Regions from separate parts of the Pseudarthrobacter sp. IC2-21 genome, predicted to be linked through region 1. Evidence: riboswitches for the same ligand, from Rfam matches in the RefSeq annotation. Region 1 holds a riboswitch; each other region holds the start of a gene.
What was found. A riboswitch is a leader RNA that binds a small molecule or an ion and turns the genes downstream of it on or off. The one in region 1 is predicted to bind thiamine pyrophosphate.

Region 2: it holds a riboswitch for thiamine pyrophosphate, as region 1 does, so the genes downstream of both, SBP01_RS10925 (bifunctional hydroxymethylpyrimidine kinase/phosphomethylpyrimidine kinase) here and thiO (glycine oxidase ThiO) in region 1, are expected to answer to the same signal.
Region 3: it holds a riboswitch for thiamine pyrophosphate, as region 1 does, so the genes downstream of both, thiC (phosphomethylpyrimidine synthase ThiC) here and thiO (glycine oxidase ThiO) in region 1, are expected to answer to the same signal.
Region 4: it holds a riboswitch for thiamine pyrophosphate, as region 1 does, so the genes downstream of both, SBP01_RS18145 (ECF transporter S component) here and thiO (glycine oxidase ThiO) in region 1, are expected to answer to the same signal.

What each region holds. Positions count from the first base shown of each region.
Region 1 is NZ_CP139145.1:2,823,129-2,827,745, forward strand. Features, by position in the region: gene SBP01_RS12960 (thiazole synthase) at 1-231, opposite strand, end outside; gene thiS (sulfur carrier protein ThiS) at 236-472, opposite strand; gene thiO (glycine oxidase ThiO) at 469-1,734, opposite strand; TPP riboswitch at 1,787-1,906, opposite strand; gene SBP01_RS12975 (thiamine phosphate synthase) at 1,934-2,701, shown strand; gene SBP01_RS12980 (RNB domain-containing ribonuclease) at 2,807-4,309, shown strand; gene SBP01_RS12985 (DEAD/DEAH box helicase) at 4,600-4,617, shown strand, end outside.
Region 2 is NZ_CP139145.1:2,366,151-2,370,767, forward strand. Features, by position in the region: gene obgE (GTPase ObgE) at 1-355, opposite strand, end outside; gene rpmA (50S ribosomal protein L27) at 472-735, opposite strand; gene rplU (50S ribosomal protein L21) at 795-1,103, opposite strand; gene SBP01_RS10925 (bifunctional hydroxymethylpyrimidine kinase/phosphomethylpyrimidine kinase) at 1,374-2,918, opposite strand; TPP riboswitch at 3,048-3,145, opposite strand; gene SBP01_RS10930 (Rne/Rng family ribonuclease) at 3,260-4,617, opposite strand, start outside.
Region 3 is NZ_CP139145.1:2,452,511-2,457,127, forward strand. Features, by position in the region: gene SBP01_RS11340 (RNA-binding protein) at 1-186, opposite strand, end outside; gene rpsP (30S ribosomal protein S16) at 188-604, opposite strand; gene SBP01_RS11350 (hypothetical protein) at 813-1,250, opposite strand; gene SBP01_RS11355 (VOC family protein) at 1,365-2,240, opposite strand; TPP riboswitch at 2,358-2,465, shown strand; gene thiC (phosphomethylpyrimidine synthase ThiC) at 2,461-4,347, shown strand; gene SBP01_RS11365 (alpha/beta hydrolase) at 4,330-4,617, opposite strand, start outside.
Region 4 is NZ_CP139145.1:3,916,088-3,920,704, forward strand. Features, by position in the region: gene SBP01_RS18140 (ABC transporter ATP-binding protein) at 1-1,373, opposite strand, end outside; gene SBP01_RS18145 (ECF transporter S component) at 1,373-1,993, opposite strand; TPP riboswitch at 2,066-2,201, opposite strand; gene SBP01_RS18150 (heme-degrading domain-containing protein) at 2,258-2,800, shown strand; gene SBP01_RS18155 (DUF4235 domain-containing protein) at 2,871-3,134, shown strand; gene mnhG (monovalent cation/H(+) antiporter subunit G) at 3,262-3,651, opposite strand; gene SBP01_RS18165 (monovalent cation/H+ antiporter complex subunit F) at 3,641-3,919, opposite strand; gene SBP01_RS18170 (Na+/H+ antiporter subunit E) at 3,916-4,461, opposite strand; gene SBP01_RS18175 (Na+/H+ antiporter subunit D) at 4,458-4,617, opposite strand, start outside.

The DNA.
Region 1 (4,617 bases):
CCGGATTCCATGGTCCACGAGGAGCTGGAAGAGGGACCCGGACTCGGCAGGCGAATACCGCCGCATGGCAACGGTGGTGAGCTCCGTTCCCGATGACAGGAGTGCGGCTCCCAGGCCGTCCAGGCTGGGAGCGCCCCCGGTGCCCATGATGAGGCGGGAGCCGAGTTCGACGCCGTCGATGACAAGTTTGTCGGTGTCCGGCGAGATGGCGGTGGTGCTTGTATCTGTCATGGTCTTAGCCTCCCTGAACTGCGGTGACCAGTTCGATGGTGTCCCCGTCCGCGAGCGCTGTGGCGGACCACTGGCTGCGGGGCACCACTTCCGAGTTGCGGGCAATGGCGACGCCAAGTTTCTGCCCGTCCGTGGCCTGGCCGTTGGCCGCGATCGTGCGGCCCGTGATCTGTGTGACGAGTGTGGTGATGGACGCTTCCCGGGGCACGGCATGCGGCGCGCCGTTGAGGGTGATATTCATGCTGTTTCCTTTGTGGGTTGAAGGGTTTCATGGTGCCGGCCGCTAAACCTTGCCGGGTCCAGGGCGGCCCGGTGCGGATCGATCCGGCCATCCAGCAGTTCCCGGCAGATGGCTGCCGCCGCCGGGGCCAGCAACACTCCGTGCCGGTAGAAACCGGTGGCAATAATCAGCCCCCGCACGTGTCCGCCGTCGGGAACGGAGACCCGGCCGAGCAGCGGTGCGTTGTCCGGTGTTGCAGGACGCGCCCGCGCGGTGCACTCGATGAGCTCCAGCTCGGCGACGGCGGGTACCAGGACCTGCGCGTCACGCAGCAGTTGGTAAACGCCGCCTGCAGAGACGGCCGTTCCTGGCGCGGCAGTATCTCCGGCTTCCGGCAGTGCGTCCTCCCGCTGTGTTGCACCGATCACCACTGTGCCGTCCTGGCGGGGGACGATGTATACGGGTACTCCGTGGACCAGGCCCCGTACCGTGGAGGTCACTAATGGACGCAGGTGCTGTGGAACGCGCAGGCGCAGTATGTCGCCGAATACGGGCCTCAGGGGCAGCTGCACCCCGGCCGGCAGGCCCTCCAGGGCAGCGGCCTGAAGGCCGTTGGCTACGATCGTCTCCCCCGCCCGGACCGTTCCGCCATTGGCCAGTTCCACGCCCCGAACCCGGTCCCCCTCCCAGAGGAGTCCGGTGGCCCGGGAACCGACCGCGAAACCGTTGACGGCGCCGTCCACGAAGGTCCCGGCGCCCGGTTGGTGGCCGGCCAGCACTGTCCGGAGCGAGGCGATCAGCCTGCGCGGGTCCACCTGATGGTCCGCGGGAATGTCCAGGGCACACGAAATCGCGGGACTGAGAAGTGGTTCCTTTGCCCTCGCGTCGCGCACCGTCAGCGGCTCGACGAGCAGTCCGTTGGCCTCCTGGACGGCCCGGAGGTCCATCAGCGCCCGACGGTCCGCGGCGTCGGCACCCACGGCGAGGGTCGGCGTCGTCAGGTAGCCAAAGTCCCCCGCCCCGGCCCGGCCGAGGTTTGCCGCGAAGTCAGGCCAGAGACGCGAGGACTCGAGCATCAGCTCCAGGAGGCTTTCCTCCTGGTAGTGCAGCTCACTGACGGGGGCGAGCATGCCGGCGGCCGCCCAACTGGCCCCGGAGCCTGGTTGGTCGTCGATCAGCACTGCGGAACGGCCGGAGGCCCGCGCCTCCCACGCGATGCTGTGGCCGATGACGCCGCCACCGATCACCGCCACGTCCGCGTGCAGGACGGCGGGCCCGTTCATGTAGCTGCCCACGGCAGGATGGGATGTGCTGGCGGACGCGCCGCCGGATGGGGGGACCATGTGTTTCCTTCCCTACGCCGGTACTAGCCGGATCAGGTCAAGCGGTCGGCTCTGACGCCCTCTCAGCCCGGCCGCTTTGTGACGGCTGTAACGGGCTCCCGCAGTACTCGCCCAGTTTAGGGGAACTATGGTGGTTTCCATGAACGTGTCCTCCAGCCCCAGCGCCCTCCCCAGCCCCACTGCCCAGGAGTCCCGCGGATTGCCCCGCGGCGCCAGGTTGTACTTGTGCACCGATGCGCGCCGGGACCGCGGGGACTTTGCCGATTTTGTGGACGCCGCGTTCGCCGGCGGCGTGGACATCATCCAACTCCGCGACAAGGACATCGAGGCCGCCGAGGAGTTGGACCTGCTGGCAGTCCTTCAGGCGGCCGCCGCCCGGCATGGACGGCTCTGGGCAGTGAATGACCGCGCCGACATCGCCATGCTCTCGGGCGCCCCGGTGTTCCACATTGGCCAGCAAGACCTGCCCGTGGCCTCCGCCCGCACGCTGCTGGGGCCCGGCGCCGTGGTGGGGCTTTCCACCCACACCACTGAGCAGGTGGAAGGCGCCATCCGCTTGTCGTCCTCGGTGGCCGGCGACGACGGCCTTGACTATTTCTGCGTGGGACCGGTGTGGGCCACCCCCACCAAACCCGGTCGTGCCGCCGTTGGCCTTGACCTGGTACGTTACGCCGCAGACGCGGTCAAGGCCGCCGCCCACGCCGGTGATGCCGGTGACGCGGGTGATGCGGCCGGTCCGGGTGCCGTGCCGTGGTTCGCGATCGGCGGGATTGACCTGACGAACGTAGAACAGGTGGTGGCGGCCGGTGCCAGCAGGATCGTTGTGGTCCGCGCCATCACGGAGGCGGCTGATCCCGCTGCCGCTGCCAGGGCCCTCCTGGCCGCCCTGGATGCCGGTACCGCCTGAGATTTCCCTGCCGGTTCCGCAGAATCAGCCGGCCGGTTCCGGGAATCCGGCGCACGGCGGGGCGGAGCGTGCACGATCCCCGGAAATCGGGCTAATCTGACTTTTGTGTCCCATCATCGGTTGGCTCCCAACGTCCACGAGAAGACCAACGCTCTCGCGGCAGCCCTGAGTGCACTGCGGACTGAGCTGGAACTGCCCGGGCCCTACCCGGCCGAAGCAGTCCGCGACGCCGAGGCTGCCGTGGCAGCGCATCAGCTGCCGGTCACTGACCTGACGGACGTTGAATTCCTGACCATCGATCCGGCATCGTCCACGGATCTGGACCAGGCGCTGTTCATTGAGCGGGCCAGCGCCGGCTACCGCGTCCTGTACGCCATCGCGGACGTGCCGTCCTTCGTCCGCCCCGGCGGTAGCCTCGACGCCGAAACCCGACGCCGCGGTCAGACGTTCTACGCCCCCGATGGCCGGATTCCGCTGCACCCCGAGGTCATCAGCGAAGAGGCGGGCAGCCTGCTGGCCGACCAACTGTGCTCGGCGTTTGTCTGGGAATTCGGCCTCAACGGCGACGCCCATGTCGACAGTGTGTCCGTGCGGCGGGCCACGATCCGCAGCCGGGCCAAGCTGGACTACAAGGGTGTCCAGGCCCAGATCGACGCCGGAACGGCCGGCCCGGTGCTGCAGCTCCTGAAGGAAGTGGGGCTCAAACGGGTTGAACTGGAGCGGCAGCGCGGCGGGGCCAGCCTCAACATGCCGGAGCAGGAAATCGTTCAACTGCCCGACGGCGGCTACCGGATTGCCGCGGCACCCCAGCTTCCCGTGGAGGATTGGAATGCGCAGATTTCGCTGATGACCGGGATGGCGGCGGCGGACATGATGCTGGCCGGAAAGGTTGGCATCCTGCGGACCATGCCCGCCCCGGACGAACGCTCCCTCCGGCATTTCCGGCTTCAGACGGTGGCACTCGGCAAGCCGTGGGACGGAAAGATCAGCTACGGCGAATACCTTCGCAGCCTGGACCCCACCGAGCCCCGGCAACTGGCCGTCCTCTATTCCGCGGGGATGCTCTTCCGCGGCGCAAGCTACACGGCTTTTGATGGAAGTGTTCCCGAGAACGCCATCCAATCCGCCATTGGCGCCGCCTATGCCCACACCACGGCGCCCCTGCGGCGGCTCATCGACAGGTTTGTCCTCGTGATCTGTGAAGCCCTCAGCAACGGCAAGCCGGTCCCCGAGTGGGCGCGGGAAGCCTTGCCCAGCCTCCCGGAAATCATGGCCGCGTCCGATCAGTTGGCAAGCCGGATGGAGCGCCTGGCCCTGGACACCGTGGAAGCGGCCCTCCTGGTCAACCACATCGGCCAGGAATTTGATGCCATTGTCATTTCCGGGTCCAAGCCGCAGAAAGAGAACGGGAACGGTGCCAAAAACGGCAATGGCGGCAAGAACGGCAACGGCAAAAACGGGAACGGTCCCTCAGGCATCATCCAGATCGCCGAGCCGGCCGTGACGGCGCGGTGCGCGGGCGACCTCGAATCCGGCACGCAGGTCCGGGTGCGCCTGGTCTCCTCCGACATCACCACCCGTACGGTCCACTTCGAACTCCTGGCTTGAGCAGCCTGCCCCTTCTTGAAGGGCCAAAAGCCGGGTTTCGGCATCCGTACGGCTAGACTGAAGAAGTAGAAATGGATGCCCGGTCGTTGATTTCCTTGATTTTGAATTCAACAAGCCCGCCCCTACGCGATCTTGAGACAGACCCGCTGGTCACCAGTGCCAGCATTTAGATAGCCCGCGATCGGCTTCCACTGGATTAGCTTGCGCGCCCGAGCGTGCTCCGGAGCGGCCACGTGGCCGGCCCGTTGAGCAGGCAGCGCCCACGCCCAAATGAATAAGGAAACTCACCTGTGAGTGAATTGCATACC
Region 2 (4,617 bases), 460 kb from region 1:
CGGCCGCAACGTATTCGGCGCCTTCGCCCACGAGGTCAGCCAGGACGGTGCCGTCCTTGGACTTGACCACGGTGCCGTCGGGCACGGGCAGGATAAGCGTCTCGCCGCTCTTGCCGCCGCGCCAGTCCCCCATCCCGGGTCCGCCGTTGGTGGCGTGGCGGTGGGGGGCGTGGTGGTAGTCCAGCAGGGTGGTGGTCTGGTGGTCGACGCGCAGGATGACGTCGCCGCCGTCGCCGCCGTTGCCGCCGTCGGGACCGCCCAGGGGCTTGAACTTCTCGCGGTGGACGGAGACACAGCCGTGGCCGCCGGTACCGCCGGATACGTGCAGTACTACCCGGTCTACAAAGCTCGCCACGTGGATCTCCTCAGTGCTGTTTCCTGGACGCCCGCAGGCGCCAAGATGATTGTAATGCGGTTAAAAGAACAGTGGAGCGGACCAAATGGCCCGCTCCACCGCTTCAGAACTATTTGTTACTCTGCAGCTGCAGCGGTAACGATGTTGACAACGCGACGACCGCGGCGGGTGCCGAATTCGACAGCTCCCGGGGTCAGTGCGAACAGGGTGTCGTCTCCGCCACGGCCAACGCCGGCGCCCGGGTGGAAGTGGGTGCCACGCTGGCGGACGATGATCTCGCCTGCGGAAACTACCTGGCCGCCGAAGCGCTTGACGCCGAGGTACTGGGCGTTGGAGTCACGACCGTTGCGAGTGGAGCTCGCGCCTTTTTTATGTGCCATTTGAAATGCCTGCCTCTAAATTCTGGGGAATCTGCTGAAAACCTGAACAGTAACGAAGGTTACTTGATACCAGTGATCTTGACCTTGGTCAGTTCCTGACGGTGACCTTGGCGCTTCTTGTAACCGGTCTTGTTCTTGAACTTCTGGATGACGATCTTCGGACCACGGAGGTCGTTGAGGATCTCAGCCGTAACAGTTACCTTGGCCAGGTCCGCAGCTGCGGAGGTGACCTTGTCACCGTCTACCAGGAGCAGGGCGGGCAGCTCAATGGTGCTGCCAGCTCCACCGGCGACGCGGTTGAGGGTAACGAAGTCTCCAACGGAGACCTTCTCTTGCCGGCCGCCTGCGCGGACAATCGCGTACACCACTTGGGAACTCACTTCTCTCGACGTTTATAACTAAATTTGCGTGCGGGCCCGGAACCAAAACTGGCTGGGATTCCCGCTGTGCCTCAACGCCGTGGGATCATAACCCAAGTGTTGGCGTAAGCACCGAAGATCTAGAATACGCTAATTTCGCCTTCGGCTGCAAATGAGGCTGGTTACGGCCGGTCGTCTGTGATAGGTCCCACTAGTGAACCGTCCGGACAATCCGAAACCGTGCCTGACTATCATACCGGCTGCAGACACCGCAGCCGTTCAGGCGTGCAGGCGCGGCGCGTCGAAGAAATCCAGCTCGAATCGGCAGGAGTGCCTGAACGCCTGAAGCATTGCGGCCTGTTCGTCCGCGGACGCCTTGCTGCCGGCCTCGCCGGCCATCGCGATCGCTTCGCGGGTTGCCTGAGCGAAGTCCTCGTCGGCATAGGTCCGCAACCATTCGGCATAGGGATGGGCTTCGGGTGCGCCCGCTGCCAGGAACTGCGCATGCAGGGTCTGGCCCACTTCCGCGTAGAGCCAGAAGCACGGCAGGACTGCCGCCACCAGCACGGCGTAGCTGCCGGCGGCGGAGGCCGCAAGCAGGTGATCCACGTACGACTTGGTGACCGGGCCCAGGGTGCGCTCCACCGTGCGGGTGCTGAGCCAGGTGCGATGCAGCTCGGATTCGACCTCGAGGCACTGTTGGGCGGACCTGGCCCAGAACAGCTGGGCGGCCTCCGTAGGCGCCAGCGCGCTGGCCCGGGCCAGGGCACGGGAATAGCCGTTGAGATAGATGGCATCCTGGGCGAGGTAGTAGGCGAACTGGTCCTCTGCGAGAGTGCCGGCCGCCAGCCCGCGGATGAATTCGAGCCGGTAGATGGCGTCCAGGTCGGGGGCCGCCGCCCGGCGAAGGGTCGCAGCGAAATCTTTGCCGGTGAGTTCCGCGGCTGCGGATTGGGCTGCGGGATCCCCTGCTGCGGATTCAGCCGGAACCGGCGCACCGCCAACAGGTTTCCCGCCGGCCTCAGGCTGGTGGAAATGGTGGAAATGGTTAATTGGGCCGCTCCCGCTTCCCACCTCCAGCAGCCCGGACGCCTGAAGTGCACCCGCGAGCCAGGGCTTTACCTCCCGCAGTGACGCCTCCCAGTCCCCCAGCCTGGCCTGCGCCGTGGCCATGGCCGAGGACAGCGAGCAGCCGGTGCCATGGCTGTTGCGGGTGGGAATCCGGTCTCCGGCCACTTCCACCACCGGGCGTGACAGCAGCCCCCCGGCGTTGACGAGGGCATCCGGGCACGCACCGCCGTCGAGATGGCCCCCCTTGACCAGGATGGTGGCGCCGGTGGCAGCGGCCAGGCGCTTGCCCTGTTCCAGCGCGGTGGCCCAGCTGTGGGCGCGCGGCGCGGCCACAAGGATCGCCAGTTCGGCGAGGTTGGGCGTGATCAGGTCCGCCAGCGGCAGCAGGGTCCGCAGGGCAGCCTCCGCGGATTCTTCCAGCAGCCGGTCCCCGCTGGTGGCCACCATGACCGGATCCAGAACAACGACGGCGGGACGCACCTTTTCGAGCCAGCTGCGGACGGTGTCAATCACCTCCGCGTTGCCCAGCATGCCGATCTTGACGGCGTCGATGGTGATGTCATCACTGATCGCGTCAAGCTGCTGGCGCAGGAATCCGGCCGGCGGCACGTGGACATCCCGGACTCCCCGGGTGTTCTGCGCGGTCAGGGCGGTGATGGCTGCCATGCCGTAACCGCCCAGGGCGGCGATGCTCTTGAGGTCGGCCTGGATGCCTGCCCCGCCGGACGGATCCGATCCTGCGATGGACAGCACCCGCGGAGTATGTCGCACCCCCGCCGCCGCCGAGGATTCCGGTGCAGGGCGCCGGGCAGAACCCTGCGCAGGAGATTGCGTTTCCTGGCTGCTGGAAGATTCTGAGGACGCGGGAGGAAGGACATAGGTCGAAGCCAAAGGAGACATCCCTTCGCCGGTACTAACCGGACAGGTTCAACGGGTGTGGATCTCAGCCGGCCCTTTGCGCGGCACCCCGTGTCAGTAACCCACCCTAGCGTTTACCCGCGTTTGCCGCCTCACATGAAGCCGAAACGGCGGAAGCCCGCACCGCCCCGGAAAAGGGCTGTGCGGGCTTCCGTGGAGGTGTCCAAGCCAACGGGTCAGAGTTCCGAAGCGGGTACTCCTACGCCGAGGATAATCGGCGCGTTGGTTTCTTTCGGCGCAGCCGCCGCACGGGCTTCGGTGCGCTCCGGCGCCTTGGCAGCATGCGTATGACCGGCACTGGCGACCTGAACGGCTTCGTGATGCTCCACCGTGGTGGCGTTGGCTGCGCCCTGGGCTCGGCTCGCGCTCCGGTTCCGCCGCGGACGGCGGGCCCGGGGCTGCTCGGTGTGGTCGGAATAGTCCTTCTCCGCCACGGCGGGAGCCTGGGCAGGCGCCTGGGCCTGGGCCTGGGCAGGTGCCTGGGCCTGGGCCTGGGCGGGAGCCTCGGCAGGCGCCTGCCGGGCAGGCTCGGCGGGGGCAGCCGGGGCCGGTTCGCCAAGCTTGGCGAACGCCTCCGCCAGGCGGTCCAGGGTCAGCGCCGGAGCCTGGGGCTGTTCCTCGTGATGCTCCACGAACGGCAGCACCACCTGCTCGCCGCCGAACGTGAGGACCGCGGCAGGGCGGCCGGTGCTGTCCGTTTCGGACGGATGTGCCGGCGTCGAAGCAGGGGTTGCCGTGCCGGGGGTGCTGCCGGCAGCGCCATGGGCTACTTCCTCGTCGTGCAGGTGGGCGGCGTGTGCAGCGGCCGCGATGTTGGCCAGGGCCACCCTTGTCGCTTCAGCCTTGGCATGGCGTTCGGCATCTGTCGGATCAGGGTGGACCGTGTGGATCTGCACGGGAGCTGCCGGCGCTACGTCCAGCGGCTGGCCGCCGCGGCCGCGGCGGCGCTTCCGGTCGGTCCGGGCGCCCTGCTGGGCTTCCGGGCGGGCGTCGTTGCGCTGGTTGTCCGGCCGCTGTGTGTCCGGCCGGGTGTCCGCCCGCTGCACGTGGTGCTCGGCGGCGACGGTGTTGGCGCGGCGGTGCTCCACAGGATCGTCGTGGGTGACAATTCCGCGGCCGGCGCAGGCCTCGCACTGTTCCCCGAAGACTTCCAGAAGACCGGTGCCCATGCGCTTGCGCGTCATCTGCACCAGACCCAGCGAAGTCACCTCAGCCACCTGATGCTTGGTGCGGTCACGGCCCAGGCATTCCACCATGCGGCGGAGCACGAGGTCGCGGTTGGACTCAAGGACCATGTCGATGAAGTCGATGACAATGATGCCGCCGATGTCCCGGAGCCGGAGCTGCCGGACCACTTCTTCGGCCGCTTCGAGGTTGTTCTTGGTGACGGTTTCCTCGAGGTTGCCGCCGCTGCCGGTGAACTTTCCGGTGTTGACGTCCACCACGGTCATGGCTTCGGTCCGGTCGATGACCAGCGAGCCGCCGGAGGGCAGGAAGACCTTGCGTTCGAGTGCTTTGTGGATCTGCTCGTCGA
Region 3 (4,617 bases), 370 kb from region 1:
TGCCGCAACCACGGTGCGCAATGCACGTGCGGTGCGCCCCTGGCGGCCGATCACCCGTCCCAGGTCATCCTGGTGAACCCGGACCTCGAGGGTGTCCCCGCGCCGGTTGTTCTTGGAGCTGACCTTGACGTCTTCCGGCGAATCAACGATTCCCCGGACCAGGTGTTCGAGCGCTTCTGCCAGCAATCTACTCAGCCTCGGTGGCTTCTGCTTCGGCCGGGGCCTCGGCGGCGTCAGACTGCTTCGCCTTCTTGGTGATGGCTTCCGGGATGATCACGGAACCCTTTTCCGGGGCAACAAAGGCAGCCTTGGGAGCTTTGGTCTTCAGGGTGCCTTCCTGGCCCGGCAGGCCCTTGAACTTCTGCCAGTCACCGGTGATCTTGAGGATCGCGGCAACCTGCTCGGACGGCTGTGCGCCGACGCCGAGCCAGTACTGGGCGCGGTCCGTGTCGACCTCGATGTATGAGGGCTCTTCGGTGGGGTGGTACTTGCCGATCTCTTCGATGGCACGGCCGTCACGCTTGGAGCGTGCGTCCATAACGACGATGCGGTAGTACGGTGCGCGCATCTTGCCGAAGCGCTTAAGGCGAATCTTTACGGCCACTTTTGTGGTCACTCCTGTTTCAGAAAAGGGGTGAACCGACGTTCTGCACCCGTGGGGCGGGCCATACTTGCGGGTTCTAAGGACAGGATCCGGACGCGGAGAGAGGGGCCACGCAGATCGAGTACCTGTTTATTGTGCCAGATCAGCGTCAGGATTTCGACTTGACACGGGTCGGGGCCGGCGGGGCGGACCCGAAAACGCCAGGATACTAGGAGGACCAGACGTACAAACCGGTCCGGTCGGCGTCGTCAACTCCACTGGCCAGCTCAGCGAGCTGCTGGATGTAGGTGCGGGCGTCGGCGGCACCGAACGGCATATCGTCCTGGGCGGCCCACTTTTCGGCGACGTCGTCCAGCACGTTGCCCTCGCCCTCGGTTTCGTAGGTGAGGAGGTCCGCGAGAGCCCGCACCATGGCCGGGGGTACGCCAAGAAGGGAGTCGCTGGAAACGTCCACCATTGCGAGTTCATAGCCTTCGCCGCCGGCATGTACAGCCGTGCCGGCGAGGTCGCCCAGCTGCTCGATCTCGAAGTCACTGACGCCCGGGATCCTCAGCCCTGGTCCCGACGGCGAGCCGCCGGCATCGAGCACGCCGGCGCGTTTCAGCGCGGCATCGTGGCTAGCTACAAAGATTTCAGTGAAGCCCATGGGAACAGCCCTCATTCCGTCGACGGTGCGGCCCGCGCGGGCAGCACCCAGTGCAGCCCCGGCCGTTCAAAATCAGCCTAGTGCATGGCAGGGCTGACTTCCGGCCAGGGTCAGTCAGCGGACAGCAACGCGGATGTTGTTGCGCCACGGATCCTCAAAGCGCAACTCGGCACCTGTGTGGTGGGAGGCCACTCCGGCGACTTTCAGGCGGTCAGCGAGGGCGCCGACGTCGTCTCCGGACGGCACTTCGATGAGCACTTCGCCGAGGCCGAGGGTGTCCTTGCGGGGGCCGGCGCCGCGGCTGTTCCAGACGTTCATGGCCATGTGGTGGTGATAGCGGCCGGCCGAGACGAACAGGGCCTGCCCGTGCCAACCGGCGGTCTTTTCAAATCCCAGAGTGCCCACATAGAACTCGTGCGCTGAGTGGACGTCCCCCACCTGCAAGTGGATGTGCCCCACTCCGGCTTCGGTTCCCAGCTGGCTGTCCAGGGATTCCTGGCTGAGGTGCTGTTCAAGGTAGCGCTGGGGTGGGAGCGCCAGGCTGTCCATTACTACTTCGGTGCCGTTCCAGGACCAGTTCTTGCGGGGCCGGTCCCAGTAAAGCTCAATGCCGTTGCCCTCGGGGTCGTTGAAGTAGAAGGCCTCGCTCACCAGGTGGTCGGCGCTGCCGGTGAAAAGCCGGGGCTCGTACTGGGCAGCGGTGGCCACGGTGGCAGCCAGCGCGGCCTGGTCTTCGAAAAGGAGGGCCGTGTGGAACAGGCCGGCTTCTCCCCTGCCCGGCAGATGCAGCGAAGGAGCAGGGGCCAGGTGGACCAGGGGACGCTGGCGGCGGCCAAGGTACAGGCCGCCGTCTTCTTCGGCGACGATTTCCAGGCCCAGGGCCCGCTGGTAGTAGTCGGTCATCAGCTTCATGTCACCTACCTTGAGCATCACCGTGCCCATGGAGAGGTCGGCAGGAAGTAGATCCTGTGTGGTGGCTTCTGCAGTCATGTGAACGCTCCCGGTCCGCCGGCCTTCGGAGTGAAAGCCGCTATGCATCTAATTTACTTGAAGCTTCAATTTAATTCAAGTGTTCTTCGGGCATCCCTACCGGCTGTGGTAGCTTCGTCTTGACCACACGGGTGCCCTTGCAGGGGCTGAGATCGGGCTGACGCGGCCTGCGACCGTTGAACCTGTCCGGGTAATGCCGGCGAAGGAAGTGAGTATTCCCTTGAGTACGCAAAAAGCATGGCCCCTCCCTGTCCAAAATGCCACTGCCACCACCTTGGCGGCCACGGACACTGAAGCTGCCGTATCCGGGCCGGCACAGGACCGGTCTCCGGAAACCCAGTCCCTGAAGTCCCACTCGTTGGCGTTCATCGATGACGCATCTTCCGGAATCAGGGTGCCGGTCACGGAAATTGCCCTCGAGCCGTCACCCAACGGCGAGGCGAACGGCCCCTTCCGGGTCTACCGGACGTCCGGTCCGGGCAGCGATCCCGTGGTGGGTCTGAGCCCGTTCCGGCTTCCCTGGATTGTGGCGCGCGCTGACACCGAACCGTATAGCGGGAGGGAACGGAACCTGCTCGACGACGGCAAGTCGGCCGTGCGCCGCGGCGCCGCCTCCGCGGAGTGGAAAGGGGCGCAACCGGTGCCCCGCCGCGCCGTCGGAGGCAAAACCGTCACACAGATGCGCTACGCCCGGCAGGGACAGGTGACGCCGGAGATGAGGTTCGTTGCGCTGCGCGAAAACTGCGACGTGGAACTGGTCCGCAGCGAAGTGGCCGCCGGCCGCGCCATTATCCCCAACAACATCAACCATCCCGAATCCGAGCCCATGATCATCGGCAAGGCATTCCTGGTGAAGATCAACGCCAACATCGGCAACTCGGCCGTCACCAGCTCCATCGCCGAGGAAGTGGACAAGCTGCAGTGGGCCACCCAGTGGGGTGCAGACACCGTGATGGATCTTTCCACCGGCGACGACATCCACACCACCCGTGAATGGCTCATCCGCAACTCCCCCGTCCCCATCGGCACCGTGCCCATCTACCAGGCGCTGGAGAAAGTCAACGGGGAGGCCAACAAGCTGACTTGGGAGATTTTCCGCGACACGGTCATCGAACAGTGTGAGCAGGGCGTGGATTACATGACTATCCACGCCGGCGTACTACTGCGCTATGTGCCGCTGACGGCCAACCGCGTGACGGGGATCGTCTCGCGCGGCGGGTCGATCATGGCGGGCTGGTGCCTTGCCCATCACCAGGAGAACTTCCTGTACACCCACTTCGATGAACTGTGCGAAATCTTCGCCAAGTACGACGTCGCGTTCTCGCTGGGCGACGGGCTGCGCCCGGGGGCCACGGCGGACGCCAACGACGCCGCCCAGTTCGCGGAACTGGACACGCTCGCCGAGCTCACCCGGCGCGCCTGGCAATACGACGTTCAGGTGATGGTGGAGGGCCCCGGCCACGTGCCGTTCCACCTGGTCCGGGAGAATGTGGAGCGCCAACAGGAGCTCTGCAACGGGGCCCCGTTTTATACGCTGGGGCCTCTGGTCACGGATATCGCTCCGGGCTATGACCACATCACCTCGGCGATCGGGGCGACGGAGATCGCCCGGTACGGTACCGCCATGCTCTGCTACGTCACACCCAAAGAACACCTGGGCCTGCCCAACAAGGACGACGTCAAGACCGGGGTGATCACCTACAAGATCGCCGCCCACGCCGCCGACCTCGCCAAGGGCCACCCCGGCGCACACGAGCGGGACGATGCCCTGTCCAAGGCCAGGTTCGAGTTCCGTTGGCGCGACCAGTTTGCGCTGTCCCTGGATCCGGTGACCGCCGAGGCATTCCATGATGAGACACTGCCGGCCGAGCCCGCGAAGACCGCACATTTTTGCTCCATGTGCGGTCCGAAGTTCTGCTCCATGAAGATCAGCCAGGACATCCGGGACGAATACGGTTCCGCCGATGCGCAGGCCGCCATTGCCGGGATTTACAGCGGCATGCGGGAAAAGAGTGAGGAGTTCCTGGCCAGGGGCGGGAAGGTCTATTTGCCCGAACTTAAGCTAGCCCAAGGGGCAGGAGCAGAGTCCTCAGGAGGCCTGGACTGACGGTGACCGGCTGACGCCGGCAATGAAAGACCGGATGGCACGGTCGCCTTCGATTGAATCCTGAGGCCGGTGCCCGCCCGCAGCAGTGCGGTGCAGGGCGCCGGTCTCCCGCAGATAACCGGCAATCTCCTCATAAAGCGGCTCCCATCCCCCGGTCAACACCATGGTGGGGACGCCCGGCACGATGTGCAGCGGCGCTTCCCACGATGGTGCCTGCAGCCGAAGCCTGCGCGCCGAACGCCTCTCCTCCGTGGACGCCGGCTCGTGGAG
Region 4 (4,617 bases), 1.1 Mb from region 1:
GGGTTCGCCTCCACGAGGTGGGTCAGGCGCAGCCGCTCCAGCAGTTCGTCCACACGTTGCTCCCCGTGCCCCAGATGCCGCGGACCGAACATCAGTTCATCCCGGACGCGCCCTGTGACGAACTGGTGCTCGGGCTCCTGGAACACCGTGCCGATCCGCGAAATCAGCTGCTTGGCCTTCCACCTGAACGGATCAATTCCGGCGCCTTGGGAAAGCTCGACGGCGGCGGAAACCTTTCCTGCCACCGGCGCCAGCAGTCCTGCGAGCGTCAGCGCGAATGTGGACTTCCCGGCGCCGTTGGGTCCGGTGACGGTCAGTGCCTGGCCGGCCCGGACCTGGGCGGTGATGCCGGTTTGGACGGGGACCGGCGGGATGGTCCGGAACCCCCGGCGTCGCGGGCGCTCACGGGACACCGCAAGGTGCTCGGCTGCAAGCAACAGCTCCCCCGTTCCGCCGGAGCTACCCGAGCTTCCGGAAGCGCCCACGCTGCCGGAAGCGCCGGTCCGGGGACGCGTGGCCGGAACATACCCCGGCACCCACACCCCGGCGTCGATCAGCATGTCCCGCGCCTCGGCGAGCACCCTGTCCGGCGGCCCGTCCAGGAGCACTGCGGAGGCGCTGCCGGGGGTGCCGGAAGCCGCGCCGACCCCCGCAGCCACGCCGGGCTGCAGCACCACGATCCGGTCCACCAGGTCTTTCCAGACGGACACCCGGTGTTCCACCACCACCAGGGTGGCCCCGGTTTTATCGAGGGAGCGGCCCACCGCGTCACGGACCTCCAGGACGCCGGCCGGGTCGAGGTTGGCGGTCGGCTCGTCCAGCAGGATCAGCCCTGGCCGCATCGCAAGGATCCCGGCCAGCGCCAGCCGCTGCTTTTGGCCCCCGGACAGGGCCGACGTCGGGTGGTCCAGGGGAAGGCCCGCCGCACCGTCCGGGCGGCCGGCACTCCGCAGCCCGACGTCGTCGAGCGCTTCGTCCACCCGCCGCCAGATCTCGTCCCGCGGCACGGCCAGGTTTTCGGCGCCAAAGGCGACGTCGTCACCCACGCGGGAGAGGACCACCTGGGTTTCAGGGTCCTGTTGCATAAGTCCGGCGCGGCCGCGCCGGGCACGCGGCTCGGCGCCGTCGATCAGCAGCGTGCCCGTCTCATCGGCGTCGTCCCCTTCGTCCCCCAGCACCCCTGCCAGCGCATGCAGCAGCGTTGATTTGCCGGCGCCTGACGGGCCCAGGAGCAGCACCCGTTCACCGGGTGCAATGTCCAGGTCCAGCCCGTGGACGGCGGGTACGGCGCGGCCGGCGTGCCGCCACCCCCAGCCGCGGGCGGACACGGCTGCGGGGCGCACGGCGGAGGCGCCGGCGTCGGAAGCGGCCATCAGTTGAAGACGGGCTCCGAGGAGGCCTTCCGGGACGCGAAGGAGCTCAGCACACCGGTCCTCGCGAGGCCGCGGGTGGCCACCCAGGACACGGCACCGGCGATTACGGCGCCGGAGATGGCGCAGAAGAGAATGTAGGCGGCTTTGTCGCCGGCCTCGTAGGCGATGTTCCAGCCCCACGGGAGGAACGAGTCGTTCAGGCCACAGAAGAGGCCTGCCCCGGCACCTGCCAGCATGGCGGTGGGCAGGTTGAACTTCCGGTAGCCGAACGCGGCGAACACCAGTTCCGCGCCGAGGCCCTGCAGGATGCCGGAGATCAGCACGGTGGTGCCGTACTGGGATCCCATCATGAGCTCACCGGTGGCGGCCACGGCCTCGCAGAACAGTGCGGCGCCCGGCTTGCGGATGACGAGCATGCCCAGAATGGCCGGAATCATCCAGCCGCCGGAGATCAGGCCGGTCAGGGGCGGGTAGGTGGCGTTCATCGGTGCCGAGACCAGCGCCGCGCCCTGGTCCCACGCCCAGAAGATCACGCCGCCGGCGATGGCGATCAGAGCCGCCACCACGATGTCCACTACGCGCCAGGTGTAGCCGGCCTTCTTGATGCTTACTGTTGTCATGTCAACCTCCTGAGGTACAGGAGGGGAGAGTATTCGCGGTTTCGGCCCGGCCTGCGCCGCCCGGATCCGGACACTCTGAGAAGCTCGACTCCCTTGCGCCGGTACTAACCGGATCAGGTTCGAGGGTCTGCGGCTGTCCGCACTCTCAGCGCCCACCACCGGCTGCATTCCTGCAGTGCCCGACGGCGGCGCTCCCCTGTCGTAATAAATCTGCCCTGATGGGCGTGACCCAGTTTACACCGCAGCCGCGGTAGATTGTGGGCCATGACTGCCGAACCGTCCGATGTGACCCTGTTCGATCCCGATGCCGGCGGGAGCCAGCCCCCCGGTTCGCTGGAGGCATTGATTGCCAGGATCGACGGCGAGATCAGCGAGCTGCAGTTCCCGCGGTTCAGCAAGGACGATTCGCTCAACCTGGGGCTGCTGCTGGTGGAGCTGGGCAAAACGAGGAAGCTGCCCATTGCCATCGACATCACCAAGGGCGAGCAGGTCCTGTTCCACGTGGCCCTGGACGGTGCCACGCCCAACAACGAGCACTGGGTGCGGGCCAAGCAGCGCACAGCCGCGCGGTACGAAATCCCATCGCTGCTGGTGGGCCTGCGGGCAAGGCTGCGGGGCGGCAGGATCGAGGACCAGGGCTGGTATGACGAATCCGTCTATGCCGCACACGGCGGGTCCTTTCCCGTGTACGTTGCCGGCGTGGGCGCCGTGGCCACCGTGACCGTCTCGGGGCTGCCGCAAATGCAGGACCATGACCTCGTGGTGGAGGCCCTCAGGGAGATTCTGGGGTCCATGCGCCCTGCCTGAATGCCGGCTGGGACGCTGATCACGTTAGGCTAAAGGCAGTCCCCCGATCCGCCCACAAGGAGTTCACCCCATGAACCTGTTCATCAAGCTGCTCGGCACCGGAATCAGCCTCGCCGCCGGGTTTGTCGGCACCAAGGTAGTCAACACCGTCTGGGAAAAGTCCACCGGCCGGAAGCCCCCCACCGGCAAGCACGAAGACACCCCAACGAGCCTTCGGTCCGCCCTGACCTTCGCGCTGATCTCGGCCTCGGTCAGCACCATCATCCAGGTCCTCGCCAACCGCGGCACGCAGCGGGCCATCACCCGGTTCGCGAAGACCCAGGACATCGTCTAACGGATTTACCGTCCGGCTGCCGGGCTGTGGCTCGGCGCTCTTGTTCGGGCCACAGCCCGGCGCTCTTGTTCGTGGCTCTTGTCCGGCGGTCTTGCTGTGGCTCTGGTCCGGGCAAAATCCTCAGCCGTCAGGACTCTTCGTCGCGGGCCGACTTGGCCGCTTTCTGGACCACGGCCTCCAGGTCATCGGAGCTGAGCAAATCCCGGTGCATGTGCTTGGTGCGGTAGCCGGCCCGGCCCACCATGTGCGCGGACACCGGCACCGTCAGCAGCTGGAAAATCCATGCCACCAGCAGCACCGGCCACACCCACCACGACCGCATCTGCAGGCCGATGGCCGCCAGGAGCAGGAACAGTCCCAGCACCTGCGGTTTCGTGGCCGCGTGCATTCGGCTCAGCAGGTCAGGGAAACGGAGGAGCCCGACGGCGGCCGCCAGGGACATGAGGGCACCCGCCACCAGGAATACCGCCGTCACGGTGTCGATCACGTTGTCCACCAGGCTCGCCTCAGGATTCATGGGTCTGCTCCCGCCGGTCGGCCACGAAGCGTGCCACTGTCACGGAGCCGATGAAGCCAACCACCGACAATGCCACGAGCAGCATCAAGTTGTTCAGGTGCCGGTTCACGGCCATGTCGATGCACAGGGCCGCGCCGAGGATGGCCAGCAGCACATCGGAGGCCAGCACCCGGTCCAGCAGCGAGGGGCCCCGCGCAATGCGGATGATGGCACCGGCCGCGGCCGCCGAGAGAATGACTGCCGTGACAGCCAGGACAATTTGCATCATGCCGGGGTCTCCTGCCGCACTGCTTCGAGTTCTTCCCTGCTGCCCATAATGCGGATCAGACCGGCTTCAATGGACCGGACTTCCTTACGCAGGCTGGCCACGTCCTCGGCGTTGCTGATGTTGAGCGCGTGCAGGTAAAGGGTGGACGTTGAACGGTCCACTTCCACCACCAGGGAACCCGGGATCAGCGAAATCACGTGCCCCACGGCGGTGACGATGAGGTCCTGGTGGCTCCGCAGCGGGACGGCGACGACGGCGTTGATCACCTTGGGGCCGCGGACCACCGCCAGGTACATGACCTCGATGCTCGCTGCCGCCACCCGGGCGATGAACCGCAGGGCGAAGGGAACCGCGTGCAGGATATTGAACCTGCCGCTGAGCTCCACCGGCGGCAGGTAGAACATCCGGGCCACCAGCACGGCCAGCAGGGCACCGAAGAGCAGGTTGCCGGGACTGAAGTCCTGCCAGAGCGCACCCCAGACGATCACCAGCCACACCAGGAGGGGAATCTCCTGGCGCAGCGAAAGGCGGCGGCGGCTCATTCGCCCCCACCCGCTTTCAGCGCCAGGGGCGGCACCTGGGTGTCCTCACCGAGCACCGCCTGGATGTACGAGGACCTTTCCAGCATCTCCTGGGCCGCCTGATCCGCCACCTTGAACAGCGGGCCGGCGAAGACCGTGAGGGATACGCCCAGCGCC